DNA from 3 places in the Rothia uropygioeca genome. Region 3 is predicted to be linked to each of the others. Evidence: riboswitches for the same ligand, from Rfam matches in the RefSeq annotation. Region 3 holds a riboswitch; each other region holds the start of a gene.
The links. A riboswitch is a leader RNA that binds a small molecule or an ion and turns the genes downstream of it on or off. The one in region 3 is predicted to bind thiamine pyrophosphate.
Positions count from the first base shown of each region.

Region 1: another riboswitch for thiamine pyrophosphate. It lies ahead of thiM (hydroxyethylthiazole kinase); the one in region 3 lies ahead of EWR20_RS03255 (ECF transporter S component).
Region 2: another riboswitch for thiamine pyrophosphate. It lies ahead of EWR20_RS01325 (3-oxoacyl-ACP reductase); the one in region 3 lies ahead of EWR20_RS03255 (ECF transporter S component).

Region 1 covers NZ_NOIR01000003.1:100,927-105,816, reverse strand. The annotation lists gene thiD (bifunctional hydroxymethylpyrimidine kinase/phosphomethylpyrimidine kinase) at 1-799, opposite strand, end outside; gene thiE (thiamine phosphate synthase) at 799-1,485, opposite strand; gene thiM (hydroxyethylthiazole kinase) at 1,482-2,321, opposite strand; TPP riboswitch at 2,312-2,404, opposite strand; gene EWR20_RS08525 (pyridoxine/pyridoxamine 5'-phosphate oxidase) at 3,354-3,914, shown strand; gene EWR20_RS08520 (LysR family transcriptional regulator) at 3,960-4,829, shown strand; gene EWR20_RS08515 (DoxX family protein) at 4,833-4,890, opposite strand, start outside.
Region 2 covers NZ_NOIR01000001.1:295,555-300,444, reverse strand. The annotation lists gene EWR20_RS01330 (LLM class flavin-dependent oxidoreductase) at 129-1,430, opposite strand; gene EWR20_RS01325 (3-oxoacyl-ACP reductase) at 1,427-2,221, opposite strand; TPP riboswitch at 2,298-2,394, opposite strand; gene efeB (iron uptake transporter deferrochelatase/peroxidase subunit) at 2,410-3,831, opposite strand; gene efeO (iron uptake system protein EfeO) at 3,847-4,890, opposite strand, start outside.
Region 3 covers NZ_NOIR01000001.1:739,015-743,904, forward strand. The annotation lists gene EWR20_RS03235 (Na+/H+ antiporter subunit E) at 1-53, shown strand, start outside; partial or broken gene EWR20_RS03240 (monovalent cation/H+ antiporter complex subunit F) at 50-307, shown strand; gene mnhG (monovalent cation/H(+) antiporter subunit G) at 434-907, shown strand; gene EWR20_RS03250 (DUF4235 domain-containing protein) at 980-1,252, opposite strand; TPP riboswitch at 1,394-1,493, shown strand; gene EWR20_RS03255 (ECF transporter S component) at 1,550-2,221, shown strand; gene EWR20_RS03260 (ABC transporter ATP-binding protein) at 2,218-3,879, shown strand; gene EWR20_RS03265 (energy-coupling factor transporter transmembrane component T family protein) at 3,867-4,658, shown strand; gene EWR20_RS03270 (ABC transporter ATP-binding protein) at 4,851-4,890, shown strand, end outside.

The DNA of each region.
Region 1 (4,890 bases), on a different contig from region 3:
TCGCTGCCATCAGAGCGGCATCGTCGATCCCTCGGTCCCCCGAATCGGCTTGGTGCACGGCCCACCGCGCGGAAAAAGCAGCGATCGCCGAGGAGAGGGTGCACCCGGTTCCGTGAGTGTTGCGCGTTTCCACGCGGGGCGCAGTCAGTTCAATAACAGTCGGTTCGGCTGCCGGAGTCCTCGCCGCACCCTCAACGGGAGACGGCCTCGGAGATATCGCAAGAACATCCACGGCTTCCCCATCTCGTAGGTGCCCTCCCTTGAGGAGGACTGCACGGGGCCCAAGCTCTAGAAGCTCTTCGGCCTGGGAGCGCATATCCTCGAGCGAGTCGGCAACACGGTCGGGACGTCCCAACAACCGAGCACTTTCCGGGAGGTTCGGGGTGATGAGGTCCGCGAGAGGCAAAAGATCCGCGCGGATCGCTGCGTCGGCGTCCTGGCTCAGGAGGGTGTCTCCGCTCGTGGCCACCATGACCGGGTCGAGAATCACGGTCCCGAAGCTCTCGCGCCGCTCGTTCATCAGGCGTGCGAGCAAACGAACCACTCCCCCGGTTCCAAGCATCCCGATCTTGGTGGAATCCACCGGCACGTCATCGATGACCGCCTCGACCTGGGAGACCACGAAGTCTTCCGGCACATTGTGCACCCCTCGGACTCCGACCGTGTTTTGGCTGGTCAACGACGTCATACAAGCACACCCATAAGCCCCGATGGCGCTGAAGGTCTTGAGGTCGGCCTGGATTCCGGCTCCACCCGAAGGGTCCGAACCGGCAATGGTCATGGCGACGGGTGGGCGCATCACGAATCACGTCCTCTGTTGAGTGTCATGGTGGCGAGGCTCAGCAATTCGGCCGCCGCCTTTCTGGGGTCCTGGGCGGCAGCGATGGCGGAGACGACGCACAGACCGTCAACGGGCACACCCGCCAATTCAGTGGCTGTGGAGGGATTGATTCCTCCTATGGCTACACTCACGAGCCCTCCGGTTCGGGCTATCTCCGCACATTCGGATACCCCATCGGGCCCCAAGGCCGGGGCGGCGTCGGTTTTGGTAGGAGTGGCCCAGGCCGGGCCAATGCCCAGAACATCCGCTTGGCGTTCGGCCACCGCGGCCCGGACCTCGCCCGGTGTCGATACCGAGAGCCCAACCATGAGGTCGGGTCCGAGCGCCGCACGCGCATCCGCCGCGGCGGCGTCGGATTGTCCGACGTGAACATTGAGCCCCAGATCTGCGGCGACGCTGAGTCGATCATTGACGAACAGCTGGGCGGACCTGCCCGAGTCCTGCTCGGCCCGACGCAACTGCTGCTCGCAAGCGCGCGCCAGATCAGCGAAGCGGCCATCCGATAGCTCTTTGTCGCGGACCTGAACTACACCGACGCCGCCCATCACGGCCTCGTACACCACATTCGGTACACGATCGAGACCACCGCACAGCTTCGTATCCGTCACGAAATACAGTGAGAAATCGGTCGCGGGAGGTATCACTGGGCTTCCTCGTGAACCTCGACAAGGCGGCCGATTCCAGCCGGGGAGAGCTCGTAGAGCGAATCGATCCACCGCACGTGGAAGGATCCGGGACCGTCGGCGGTTCGACCCGCCAAGGAGCCGGCGGCACCCACATGGGCGTGGGCCGCCAAAACAGCGTCATGGTCGGCCAGGCCAGCCGCACGGGCGGCACCCAGATACGCCGCGACCGTGGCCCCGAGCGAGCACCCCGTCCCGATGACCAGCGGCATGAATTCGTGACCACTGGTCAGCCACGTGGTCCGGTTCGCAGAGACGACCACATCCCGCTCCCCGGAAATCGCGACGATGCCGCCGGTGCGTTCCGCAAGGAAGCGCGCGGCATCGAGAGCAGTTTCCACAGCATCGGTCGACTCGACCCCACGGCCGCCGCTTCCCTGTCCGGCCAGGGCGACGATCTCGCTGGCGTTGCCACGAATCGCAGTCGGACGTTGAGTGACGAGGTCCCGGGCGAATTCGGTACGTAGGGGAAGGCCTCCGACCGCAACCGGATCTAGAACCCAGGGCACACCCGCAGATCCCGCGGTTTCCACTGCGGCCTGGATCGCCGCGATCTGATCCTCCGAGACCGTCCCGACGTTCACAAGCACCCCGTCGGCCATCCCAGCGAAGATGCGCGCTTCGTCGGGGTGTTCGACCATTGCGGGCGAAGCCCCGACGGCGAGCAGAACGTTGGCCGTGATTTCTTTGACGACCGCGTTGGTCAAGCAATGGACCAGGGGTGACGACCCTCGAACGGCCTCGGCCGATCCGACGATGCCGTCGGGGGCGCGGTGATTTTCCGGTGAATCAGTCATGGTGACGATCCCTTCGCTAGTGCTGGCTAGATCAGGTTCAAAGGGTCTTATCTCAGCCGAACGGGGCACCCCTTGTCACTGTCGGCGCGCCATTGCGCCTCCCATCACTTTAGCTCGTGTCCCGCGAATGAAAACCGCCCCTGAAAGGTCATACAACGCCGCAAGCATGTTTTTCCGACAGTCCGGAGGGTTTATCCACAAGATCTATCCACAGTGTGGAGAACTTACACGAATGTGACTCCACGAAACCCACATCGATTCCCAACAGGTGGGTCCGAGGCCGCACCCCACTGCATAAACCTTGTCATTGCAGTGTGTACGTGCAGGTATTTTTCAGTGGTCGCTCCGCATTCCTGGCCCGTACCGTTGCCCACGGACGCCTCACGAACCCCAAACACAGATTTTTATCCCCACCTGTGGATAACTTTTCACACAACACGTGGAGAAATCGCTCGCTGAGGTCACCTCCCTGTGGAAGGTTGTGGATAATTGTGGACAACTTCCTCACGTCGTCCCCGACGCAAGCAGGGCCTGGGGCGACCTGGCATTCGGTCCCTAGAGAGAGCGCTGTGACCGGATTTTTCCCTGTATTCCGCGGCATCCTAGGTCCCCGGAGCGCCTGGCTGCTCGCCCTTCTCCCCTCGTCCGATCAGCATGAACATGCGGAGCCGACCGCGACCGGGCACCGACCGCCAACGCTTTATCCACACAGATGTCCCCAGTCGTGGACAACTTACACTTCTGTAGTTCGAGCAGCTTATTCACCGATATTCGATTCGAGATCCTGGGGAGAAGCGGCACGTTTCATTTTCCCCAACGCACTCTTAGGACAGATATTCGAGTTGTGCACATCGTTGTGCACACCTGTGGATAACTTTCTCCACCGCCTGTGTGGAATCGCCTGCGCCGACGGCTTCATTGGCACCCGGCCGCACCCCCGAAAGCAATTCTGTCCAGGCCCCTCGCGCATGGCCGCATTCCATCTGCACATGACCCTGTCCCGAGATCCGTCACAGCACTTACGATCGAGGCATGAGCACATTGAGCGACCAGCTACGCAGCCTGCCTTCCTTCCCCCAGGGCCTCCCTGTCCTCGACCCGGAACGGGTTCCCGAGGATCCAATAGACCTTTTCCTGGACTGGTTCAACGACGCGATCGGCGCGGGAAACCGTCAACCGCACGCGATGACGTTCACGACCATTCAGAATGGAGACACCCCAGTCGGACGCACGCTCATCATCAAAGACATCGACGAGCGAGGGTTCCAGTTCTCAACGCATCAGACCTCGCGCAAGGGGCAACACATCGATCAGAATCCCCGCGCATCAATGATCTTCTTCTGGCGCGAATCAGGCCGGCAGGTCAGGGTCACGGGCAACGTCGTGGCCCTGAGCGACGAGGAATCCCAACGCGATTGGGAGCAACGCCCCAGCTATACCGGTGAGCCCAACCCGGACTGGCGGCTCTATTCCCTCGCTCCCACGGAGTACGAATTCATGCAAGCTCGCGAAGACCGGAATCACTCCCGTGTGGAATACATACGAGACGGTTCCGGGTGGGTAAATCACCGGGTCACGACGCCGGCGGGCTAGGCTCGAATCATCGGCCCGAGTACCTGCGATCTATCCTGAGTAGTCATGGACCTGGAATTGCGCCACCTTCGCGCGCTCGAGGCGGTCGGCCGGAAGAAGTCGTTCACGGCCGCCGCCCGCAGCCTGCACATCACTCAACCGGCCTTGAGCCGAACCATCCAACAGCTGGAGGCTCGCCTCGGCGGGGTTACTCTGCTGAACCGCTCTTCCCGCTCCGTAGACCTGACCCCTCAGGGGCAAAGGCTATTCGAACGGGCCAGGACCATCCTCCGCGAGATCGAGGACGCCATCGCTGAGACTCATCAGGTGGAAGAGCTGCGCATCGGTTTCCCGTGGGCTCTTCCCGACCCGTGGATTTCCCGGACTTTGGCGACCTTCGAGCGTTCCAGCGGCATCCGAACGCATCTGACCAGACATGATGACGTATGCTCCGCGTTGCTGAACCGAGCCGTGGATGTGGCTCTCACGCGGCAAACTCTCATGGGGACAGAGGTCGAAACGATTGAGCTCTTCCGAGAACCGCGTGTCGCCGCGGTCAGCACCGGCAGTCGTTTGGCTCGGCGAACATCGATCCCCTGGAAGGAACTCGGCCGACATCCCGTGGTGATCAATACGCTGAGCGGCAATACGCGGCCGTCTCTCTGGGATCCCGGGCAGAGGCCCTCTTCAATCATCGAATGCGCCAATTACGACGAATGGATCACCTTGGTCGCAGCAGGCAAGGGTGTCGGCGCAACGCCGGCCTCGGCTGCGGCGTCGTACGGGCACTCGAGAGTCGCATTCGTCCCGCTCGACGAAGCCCCGTCCGTACCCCTCTGCTTGGCGTGGCGTACGAGCTCGAACTCGCGCGCGATCCAGGAGTTCAGAAACGCAGCACTCTCGGCTCTCCCCTGCCGCACAGAGGGTCGAAACTAGACCCTAGGCGAAAGCTCCCCAACCACGCCGTCCCTCAAGTGCACCGGCGATCGCAAATCGG
Region 2 (4,890 bases), 440 kb from region 3:
TGACTTGGGGCACCCGGGCAAGGGATTCGGCACGAAAAGTCTAGAAATTTTAAGTATAGATATAAAATCTATACTTATTCCCCGTGGCCTGCGGAAATGTCGTCATTTCCGTACATCACCCCCCTGGTTCACCCGCTAGCCAGATGCCCCCGGAGGGTCGCGGCGTCGTAGTCCGTGCGGAAGCGGCCACGTTTCTGGAGTTCCGGAATCACCTGGTCCACGAAGTCCTCGATGCCGCCCGGCAGGGTCGGGGGCATCAGGTTGAAGCCGTCCGCTCCCCCGTGGTCCAGCCAGTGCTCGATCTGATCGGCAAGGGTCTCCGGGGTCCCGACCATGGTGCAGTGTCCGCCACCGGCCGCGAGCCGCCCCAGGAGCTCGCGCACCGTGGGGCGCTCGGCTTCGATGATGCGCAGAATCGTCGCGTACCGCCCTTTGGGTCCGGTGAACTGCTCGAGCGGTTCGAGCTCCGGGACGGGCGCATCGAGCTCCCAGTCGCTGCAGTCGCGCTGCACGAATTTTCCCAGCTGGCGCAGGGAGGCCTCGACGGGCAGGAGCTCGTCCAGCTCCCTTCGCTTCCGTTCGGCTTCCTCGACGGTCGAGCCCACGTAGGTCACGAGCCCAGGCATCACGACGACGTCGTCCGGGTTCCGTCCCGCGGCCGCGGCCCGACGCCGAATGTCGGTGCGGTATTTCTCGCCCTGTTCGAGGTCGTAGGCGACGGCGTAGATGCCTTCCGCGCGACGCGATGCGAGGCTTCGTCCCGGTTCGGAGGCGCCGGCCTGGAACAGCACGGGCCGACCCTGCGGCGGTTCGGGTACGTTGAGCGGGCCAGCGACCGAGAAATGCTCGCCCTCGTGGTCCACCCCGTGGATCATGGTCGAGTCGGCGTAGCGCCCCTCGCGATCGGCCAGAATCGAGGCGCGGGGCCACGAATCCCAGAGCGCCTGGACGGCGTCGACGAACTCTTCAGCCCGGCGATAGCGTTCGTCGTGCCCCGGCAGGGTTGTACCACCGTGGTTGCGGGCCTCGGCATCAAACATGGACGTCACGACATTCCAGCCGATCCTCCCGCCGCTGATGTGGTCGAGGCTCGCCAGAATCCGGGCCGCATGGAAAGGAGTCCAGAATGAGCTGGACACCGTGCTGACCAGGCCGATCTTCGATGTCGCCCGCGCCATGGCGGCCAGGCACGTGAGTGGTTCCAGGAACCACGCCGGAGAGTCCTCGAGGTTGCCGGGGCTCAGCGACTGGCCATCGGCGAAGAACACGGCGTCGAGTTTGCCGCGTTCGGCAGTGCGGGCGAGCTCCTCGTAATAGTCGATCTCGCCGAGCCTCTCGACCGAGGAGCCCGGGGCCCTCCAGGCCGCATTGTGGTGCCCGCAGCCGTAGATGAACAGGTTGATGTGTGCGTGCTTCTTTCCAGCGTTCATCCTTTGACCAGCCCTCCATCGACGATCAGGTTCTGCCCGGTCACCGCGCGGGCCCACGGGGAAGCGAAGAAGAGAATCGCGTCGGCCATTTCGTCCGGGGTGGTCACGGAACGCAGTGGCGTTCCCGCAGCGATCATGTCGAAGACCTCATCCGGAGTTGCGGAGCTCGCATCCGTTTCCCTCAACAGACCACCGGAGACCATATTGACCGTAATTCCTTCCGGGCCGAGATCCTGCGAGAACGTGCGCGTCAAGGAGAGCAGGGCGGCCTTGGCCGCCGTGTAGTCGTGGTACGGGACCACGGGGTTCTGGAACAGGTTCGTGCCGATGTTCACGACGCGCCCGAAGCCCCGTTCGGCCATACCGGGTCGGAGCGCCTGGATCATCGCGAGCGGCCCGTGGAGCGACCCGTCGATCTGTTTCTGGAATTCCTCGGCGGTGATGTCGGCGGCTTTCGACCGGGCCTCGCCGTTGAAGCTGAAGTCCACCAGGGCGTTGTTGACCAGCGTGGTCGGTGCGGTGCCGAAGAATCCGGAGGCTGACGTCGCGAACTCTCGAATGCTCTCCCCGTCCCGAACGTCAAGGGCCGCGCAACGGGCTCGGTCCGGGAATTCGTCGACGATGCGGGCGGCGTCGTCCTTGCTCTGGTGGTACCCAATGACCACCTTTGCCCCTTCGCCGAGGAAAGCGCGGCTGATGCTCTCTCCAAGGCCCCTCGCGCCGCCGGTCACCACCACGATCTGCTCGTCGATGGGCAGAACGCTCGATACGGTGGTGGGATTTTCGGTCATGGTCTTTGCCTCTCCATCGAGGCGAAGGCACCCGAAAGAGCGATTCCCGCAACCGCTGTTGCGGCACGCGGATGTAAGTGCGCTCTGCGGACATTCCCTTCGCCAGTACTAGCTGAATCAGGTTCTACGGGTTTCATCTCAGCCTCCCTTCGGAGGCACCCCGTGTCGCGCGTCTCATGTTAGCACCGCTACTCGAACAGGCCCTGCCCAACCATCTCGTCTCCGTCACGAATGCCCGCGGGCACGGCGAAGAGCGCCGATGCCTGGTGCTGGAGATACTCCGTCAGGGCATCCTGCTCCGTCATTTTCTTGAGAGTCGGGTAGAAACCTTTCCGGGGATCTCGCACGTAGGCGATGAAGAACAGACCCGCATCCAGACGCCCGAGGGAATCGTTGCCGTCCGTATAGTTGTAGCTGCGTCGAAGCATCCGATGACCCCCGTTGTTCTCAGGGGCGACGACGGCCACATGCGAGTCCGTGGGAATCACGGGTTCCCCGTGGTCATCCTGAGCCGTGAAGTCCAGTGCTTCGAACTCGTCCGACGCCCGAGGCGAGGCGATCGACAGTGGCGCACCGTACTGCTTGTCCCGGCCGATCACCTCCTGCTGTTCGGAGAGCCGTACTCGATCCCAGATTTCGAGGTACATGTGAATCTTTCGTGCCACGAAATACGTTCCACCGTTCATCCACTGTGCGTTGGGATCATCCTCGGGCTGAACCCAAACGTTGTCGCCGAAGAGGTCATCGTCGTCTTCCGCTTTGAGGTTGGCCGTACCATCCTTGAATCCGAAGAGATTACGGGGTGTCTGCTGTCCCCTCGACGTCGAGGAACTGCGTCCGTAACCGATCTGACTCCACTTGAGCGTCGCCGAGCCGAAGGCGATGCGGGTCAGGTTTCTGATCGCGTGGACGCAGATCTGAGCGTCATTGGAGCACGTCTGGATCAGGATGTCCCCGTCGCTGGATCCTGCCCGCAGGGCTTCGTTCGCAAATTTCGGAACCCCATCGCTCAGGATCTTGGGCATCTTGTCCTTGAGTCCAAAACGATCATTTCCGTGCTCATCGACGAAGAGCGAACGTCCGAAACCGAAGGTGATGGTCAGTCCGCTCGGCGAGTATCCCCAGGCTTCTCCGGTGTCCTCGGGCGGCATGTGGTGATTGCCCTCAGGAGCGCCGCCAACGAGTTCCCCCGCGCACATATGCTCTGCGGCGACCGTCCACTCGGAAAGCAGTTCTTTGAGTCCTCCGACATCCTGAACAGTCACATTAAAGGCGGCGGTATACATATTGTTTTGCGTGGGAGTCAGAATTCCCTGTTGTTTTTCCCCGCGAAAGGGGTACCTGAGTTCAGCCGGAGTGGCTGCTGCGGCTTCATCGCTACCCATGCGGTGACCGATTGCTCCACCGCCGAAGCCCGCAATGCCCAACAGGCCGGCCGCTCCCGCGGCCCCCACGAGCCGACGACGCGAGAAACCGAGGGTTTTCCCTTGAGTTGCTGCCGCCTCGTCGCCGGCCATGGCATCCGTAGGGTGTGTCTCTGCCCAGTGCGAGTTTTTGGCAGACGACGACGCAGCACGCGGTTCATCACCGAATGATGTGTGAGGTGACATTGATTCTTCCGTGGACTAGTGAAGGATCGTTCCCGCGATCTTGGACAGCGGCTCACCGAGAGCGTTGACCGCGTCGGAGAACTTTCGTTGGAGGTCGGTGTAATCCGAGTCTTTGGGCGCTTCCCCGGCGTCCTTCTGAACGGCAGCGATCTGGGAGTAGTCCTTGAACAGGGTGTTTCCGCCCTCGTCCTTACCGGTCGATTGTTCGTTGATCAGTGACTTCACCGATTCGAATTTTGACTCGATCTTCTCTGCCAGCTTGGGGTATTTGTCTTTCACCAAATCAGCGACATTCCCATAGGCAACCTCAGCTCCTTCGACGTTGGCCTTGAAGTCATAGGTATCCGTGTGCGAGAAAGTCTCTTCTTCACCCACGATCTTGGACGTGGCAACTTCTTCCAGGAGCGAGGAAGCGCCGGTTGCGACGTCGGACAATTCGAGTTTGAACTTGCCCTTGGCGCCGTCGATCTTGCCGTAGACCAGGTCGTAGAGCTTCTGGGTGTTTTCGTTCAGCTCGTCCGCGGCTCGTTTCCGGTCTTCGTCCGTGTCGAACTTGTACCCGGCGGAATCATCTGTGAACAGGTCCGCCTCAATCCGGTGCCAGCCGGTCCAGCCCTTGAGTACCTCCGGGTCCGTGGGTTTCTTGTGCGCATCCGCCGAGAGGTCCTGGACTCGGGCGTCCAACGCAACGTCGAGGTCCCCTCCTTCCTTGATGCCGAAGGATTCGGCGGTCGGCTCGATGCGCTCGTAATGCTGACGAGCCAACGGGTACAGCGTCTTCGCCTTTTGGTCATCGCCTGCGATGTAGGCCTTCGTGAACTCTTGGGTCGCACTCACCAGCTGACCCGTCTGGTCTTTGACGTACGAGGTGTAGTTCGAGATCGCGTGGTCCTCGGCGGCCTGGACATCTTTTGCTACTTCCACGTTCTCGCCTGGGATAACGTCGAGTTGGGCGAGTCCCACGAAGTTGCCGACCATATTCGGCTTGCACCCGGTGTAATACGTTCCTTCCTTGAGCGCCGTTGTCATGTGTGCCGTGGTGCCCGGCCCGATGTTTTC
Region 3 (4,890 bases):
AGGAAAGTCACGAGGCCCTGAAATCCGGAAGCCTTGAGGAGGTGTCGCAATGACCGTCGTCATTGTCATCTGCGGCGTCATTCTGGTGCTCGCTGCGATCGGGACCATAGTTCGCCTGGCCAAGGGGCCTTCACTGTTGGATCGCGTGATCGCCTCCGACGTGCTGCTGGCTATCGTCGGTGCGGGGCTCTCAGTGGACATGGTCTACCGGGACAGTTACGAGAACATCACCATGCTCGTCGTGATATCCCTGGTCGGTTTCTTGGGGTCCGTGACTGTTGCTCGCTTCGCAAACAACAAACGCGAACGCAAGGATGAACGCGAATCTCGGGCAGGTTCGGCAGAGAGCACTTCGCCCGCGAAGCCTGCTGGTTCTCGCAAGCCTTCCAAACTTTCCCCCGGCACAACCAAGAAACAGCGAGGTGATCGTTAGATGGACCTCGTATTCGACATCCTGACCGGGATCTGCCTGATCCTCGGTTGCCTCATGTCTCTCGGGGCCGCGCTCGGCATCGTCCGTTTTCCGGACGTTCTTTCAAGACTTCACCCAGGGGCCAAACCGCAGGTTTTCGGTTTGTTCTTGCTTTTGGCCGGGATCGGATTCGCGGCGCGTTCATGGGCTCTGGTTCCAGCGCTCGTATTGGCGTGGACCCTCCAAATCCTGGCGGTACCCGTCTCCTCGCACATGGTAGGACGTTCCGGGTTCCGCAATCGTCACTTCACGGCATCGGCTCTCACGGTCAACGAGCTTGCCGACCTCGTGGAGCAGATGAACCGTGAAGAGGAAGAAGAAGAGGCTCCTGCTGAAGCAACCGACGAGCCGCGCGACGTCGACGCCGACGCCGCCGGTCTCGGGAACGATGCGCAGGCCAAACCCGAAAGCGACCTGGAGGCAGAGCGGGACTGAGCGACGTGAGAACAATGGCGGGCGCGTGAAGGATTCACGCGCCCGCCATTGTTCGTATCGAGGGGAGGGCTATCAGACCTCGGCCTGGCCGCCGGTCTCGACTTCTTCCTTGTGCTCCATCTTGTTGGCCAGCCGCGTGACGCTCAATTTGATGAGGGTCGCGACGACACCGCTGATCGCGGTCCAAATGACGATGTCGCGGATGCTTTCCTCGGCGTCCGGATTGCTCGACGGCGGTTCATTGCCGGTAACCTTCTTCCAGCCCAGCGTCATGACCTTATTGGCCGCGAATACTCCGGCCAAGGACGCAACCGTGGAACCGATCTTGATAACGGGATTGCTCATCCATCTCTCCTCTTCATTCGCACCGGCGGTGCGGCCGGTCACGTTCAGCTCTCTCTAGCCTAATCGTACGAGTTTGCCTTTGTCCCAATCTGCTGGGCGATTCACCGGAAGTGAAATGAGTCAGATAGACTGGGGGACGTTCAAGAACGACAGGGGAGCCTCGGATGAGGCTGAGAGTGCGAAAGCAGACCCTCGACCTGATGCGGTTAGCACCGACGTAGGGAGTCGAGATCTCGGGCGTATCCAAGAACAGTACGGGTACGGCCTCCCCTCCTGAAAATTGCAGGAGGAAGACCCATGAACACCACATCCCATCACGAGTCCGGTCAAACGGTCCAGTCGTTGAGCGAGACCGGGAGCGGAAAACATCCGAAGCGCCGGAAAGTTTCGTGGCGCGTGATCGACATCGTGATCGCCTCGGTTCTTGCCGTTGTCTGCGGCGTGATCTTCTGGATCTGGTCCAATGCCGTTTCGCCGGCAACGCAGACCGCGACGGTTGGTTTCCCACCGTTGTCGGGCCTGATCGGTGGAGGCTGGCTCATCGCGGGAGTCGTCGGCGGCTTAGTAATTCGGAAACCCGGTGCCGCGATCTACTGTGAGATTCTCGCGGCCGTTATCGAAGCCCTACTGGGCACCCATTACAGCGCCGGCGTATTGCTGTCAGGGTTGATTCAGGGCATCGGTGCCGAGATCGTCTTCGCTCTATTCCTGTACCGCAGGTTCGGGCTTGCAGTGGCCATGTTTTCCGGCGGCGTCTCCGGCGTATTCATGGGCGTCAGCGAGGTCATGATGTATTACGGCTTCTGGGAAGCAAAGTATCAGGTCGTCTACATCGTGTGCGGCACGATTTCCGGCGTCGTCATCGCGGGACTTCTGGGTTGGGCCCTGATGAGGGCATTGATCTCGACGGGCGTTCTCGGTTCCGTTGCCGCAGGTCGTGATGCTCGGCGCAGCAGGGTTCGCCCGTGACGGTTCACGGGGCCCGGGTCCTGGCCCAGAACTTCGGTTGGCACCACGCTGGTCGAGAGGCACCCGCTTTCCACGGTGTAAATCTGGATATTCGGGCCGGTGAAAGGGTTTTGCTACTAGGCCCCTCAGGGGCAGGAAAATCGACATTGCTCCACGCGTTGGCGGGTGTGCTCGTGGACGATGACGGCGACGCCGTTCTGGGGCGGGCAACGATCAATGGCCTCGGGCCCGAACAATCGAGGGGCGCGGTCGGTCTGATGCAACAAGACCCAGAATCGTCGATCGTCCTGTCACGCGTAGGAGACGACCTCGCATTCGGCCCGGAGAATCTGGGAGCCGACCCCGCGGTTATCGTTCCGCGGTGCGAACGAGCTCTGCGTTCGGTCGGTTTGGATCTCTCGTGGGAGCGTCCCACGTCGGCGCTGTCCGGCGGCCAAAAACAACGGCTTGGATTGGCAGGGGTTCTGGCCATGGAACCCCAGCTGATCTTGTTGGACGAACCGACGGCCAACCTCGACCCAGATGGCGTCATCGAAGTTCGCGACGCCGTGTTGAACGCTGCGGAGGAATACGGTTCGACCCTGGTCGTAGTCGAGCACCGAGTCTCGGTCTGGTCCGAATTCGTCGATCGAGTGATCGTGCTCAGTCCGCACGGGGGAATCAGCCACGACGGGCCTCCACGGCAGGTTCTGGATGAGGCGAGAAAGGAATTGCTCCAAGCAGGAGTATGGGTCCCGGATTACGTTCCCCGGCTTCCGAGCAAGGGGCCGGGGGCGGTTCAGGGACGGGGGAACGGCGAAGCGCTTCTCGAGGCGCACGACCTCGCGGTGTCTCGTCAAGCACCCGCGCGCAAGTGGCTCAGGCAAAGACGCCGCGCGACCGCTCGCTCGGCGGAAGGACCCATCCCGGCACACCGGGAAGTGACCGTCGCGGCTTCGGATATTTGCGTCCGTATACGTCGAGGGGAGCATCTGGCGGTCACGGGACCAAATGGTTGCGGCAAATCCACCTTGGCTCTGACCCTGGCCGGCCTGCTCGCACCGGCCGCGGGTTATGTTGCGGCGTCCGATGCACTCCGATACGCAGGGGCGAGGCGAGAGCTTGACCGATCCGGCGGCCCCTCGTGGGATCCCCTGCTGTGGAGCTCGAGCCAGCTGATTGCGCGGATAGGAACTGTGTTTCAGGAACCGGAACACCAATTCGTCAAAGCATCGGTCGCCGAGGAGCTTGCCCTCGGCGCACGATTGGCCCGCGATGCGGCACCGCGCGGCGTCTTCTCCGGAAGCGACGGGGAATACCCCGAGGATCGGGCGGCTGAGCTGCTCGAACGTCTCGGTCTGAGCCACGTTGCGGAAGCGAACCCGTTTACTCTCTCCGGCGGGGAGAAAAGGCGACTCTCAGTCGGTACTGCGCTCGCGGCTCGTCCTCATGTTCTCATCCTGGACGAGCCGACTTTCGGGCAGGATGCGGTCACCTGGGCCAGCCTGGTCGATCTGCTGCGCGAGGTCCTGGACGCGGGTACGGCGGTCGTCTCGGTGACTCACGATCATGCCTTCATCGAAGCTCTCGGAGGCAGCGAGTACAGGTTGAACGGCCTCAACGTTGCCGGGACGCGGCAGCACGCGGTTCGAACAGGAGACCAGGCATGGACCTCTTGAACAATGCCAGCGCCGCCGAATCGGGGTTGGGGCGAGTCAACGCGGCCGTCAAGATCGTCCTACTCTTTGTTCTGACCATAGCTTTCTTGGCGAGCGCGGACTGGGTCACGTCGAGCGTCGGCCTGATCGCACTGGTACTCGTCATGGCGGGCTGCCGCATCAATCCCTGGAATATCCTCATTCGGCTATGGCCGGTTTTTACGGCGGCGCTATTCAGCGGGTGGGCAACGGCCCTTCTGTCCGCCAAGACCGGCAGGACCGTGCTCGACTTCGGCCCGCTGTTGCTCACCACCGACTCGGTGGATGCAGGGATCGCGATCGCTTTGCGTGGTGGCGCTCTCGCGATGGTCTCGGTGCTGCTCCTGTTGACCACGGATGCCAGAGAGATCGGCGATTCGCTGGCCCAGACTTTCAGACTGCCGGCGCGCTTCGTGCTCTCGGCCGTGGCGGCATTCCGGCTGGTAGGAATCATGATCACGGAGTGGGAAACTCTCGCTGCCGCGCGACGCGCCCGGGGTATGGGCGCAGACCGCGGCGTCATCGGGAGCATTACTGGGTTCACGGCGCAAGCTTTCGCGCTCATCGTTCAGGCTTTGCGTCGAGCGAGCCGACTGGCCGTGACCATGGAGGCACGCGGTTTCGGTGCTGGACCGAGAACCTGGGTGCATCGCCCGGAGTACTCGTGGCGGGATGCCGTCGCCTTGGTCATTGGACTTGGGATTCCCGCTGCGGCCATCGGTCTTTCGCTGACCTTGGGCACGTATCGCTTCTTCTACTAGGGCCGTGTCTAGGGTGCGCTCCACCTGGACAGACTAGACCCAGCTCTACCTCCAAATACTGCTCGCTCCACTGTCCGCGGACGCCATCAGCGGAAAAGTAAGAGATGCACCAGCCATCAAGCATCTTTGGAGCGAAAAATGTCACCCCAGACTCGTGAAGCCCAGGCACCCGGTGGAGCGCCCCGGGCCGTCATGCCCATCGCTCGGGCCGAGAACGTCAGCAAATCATACG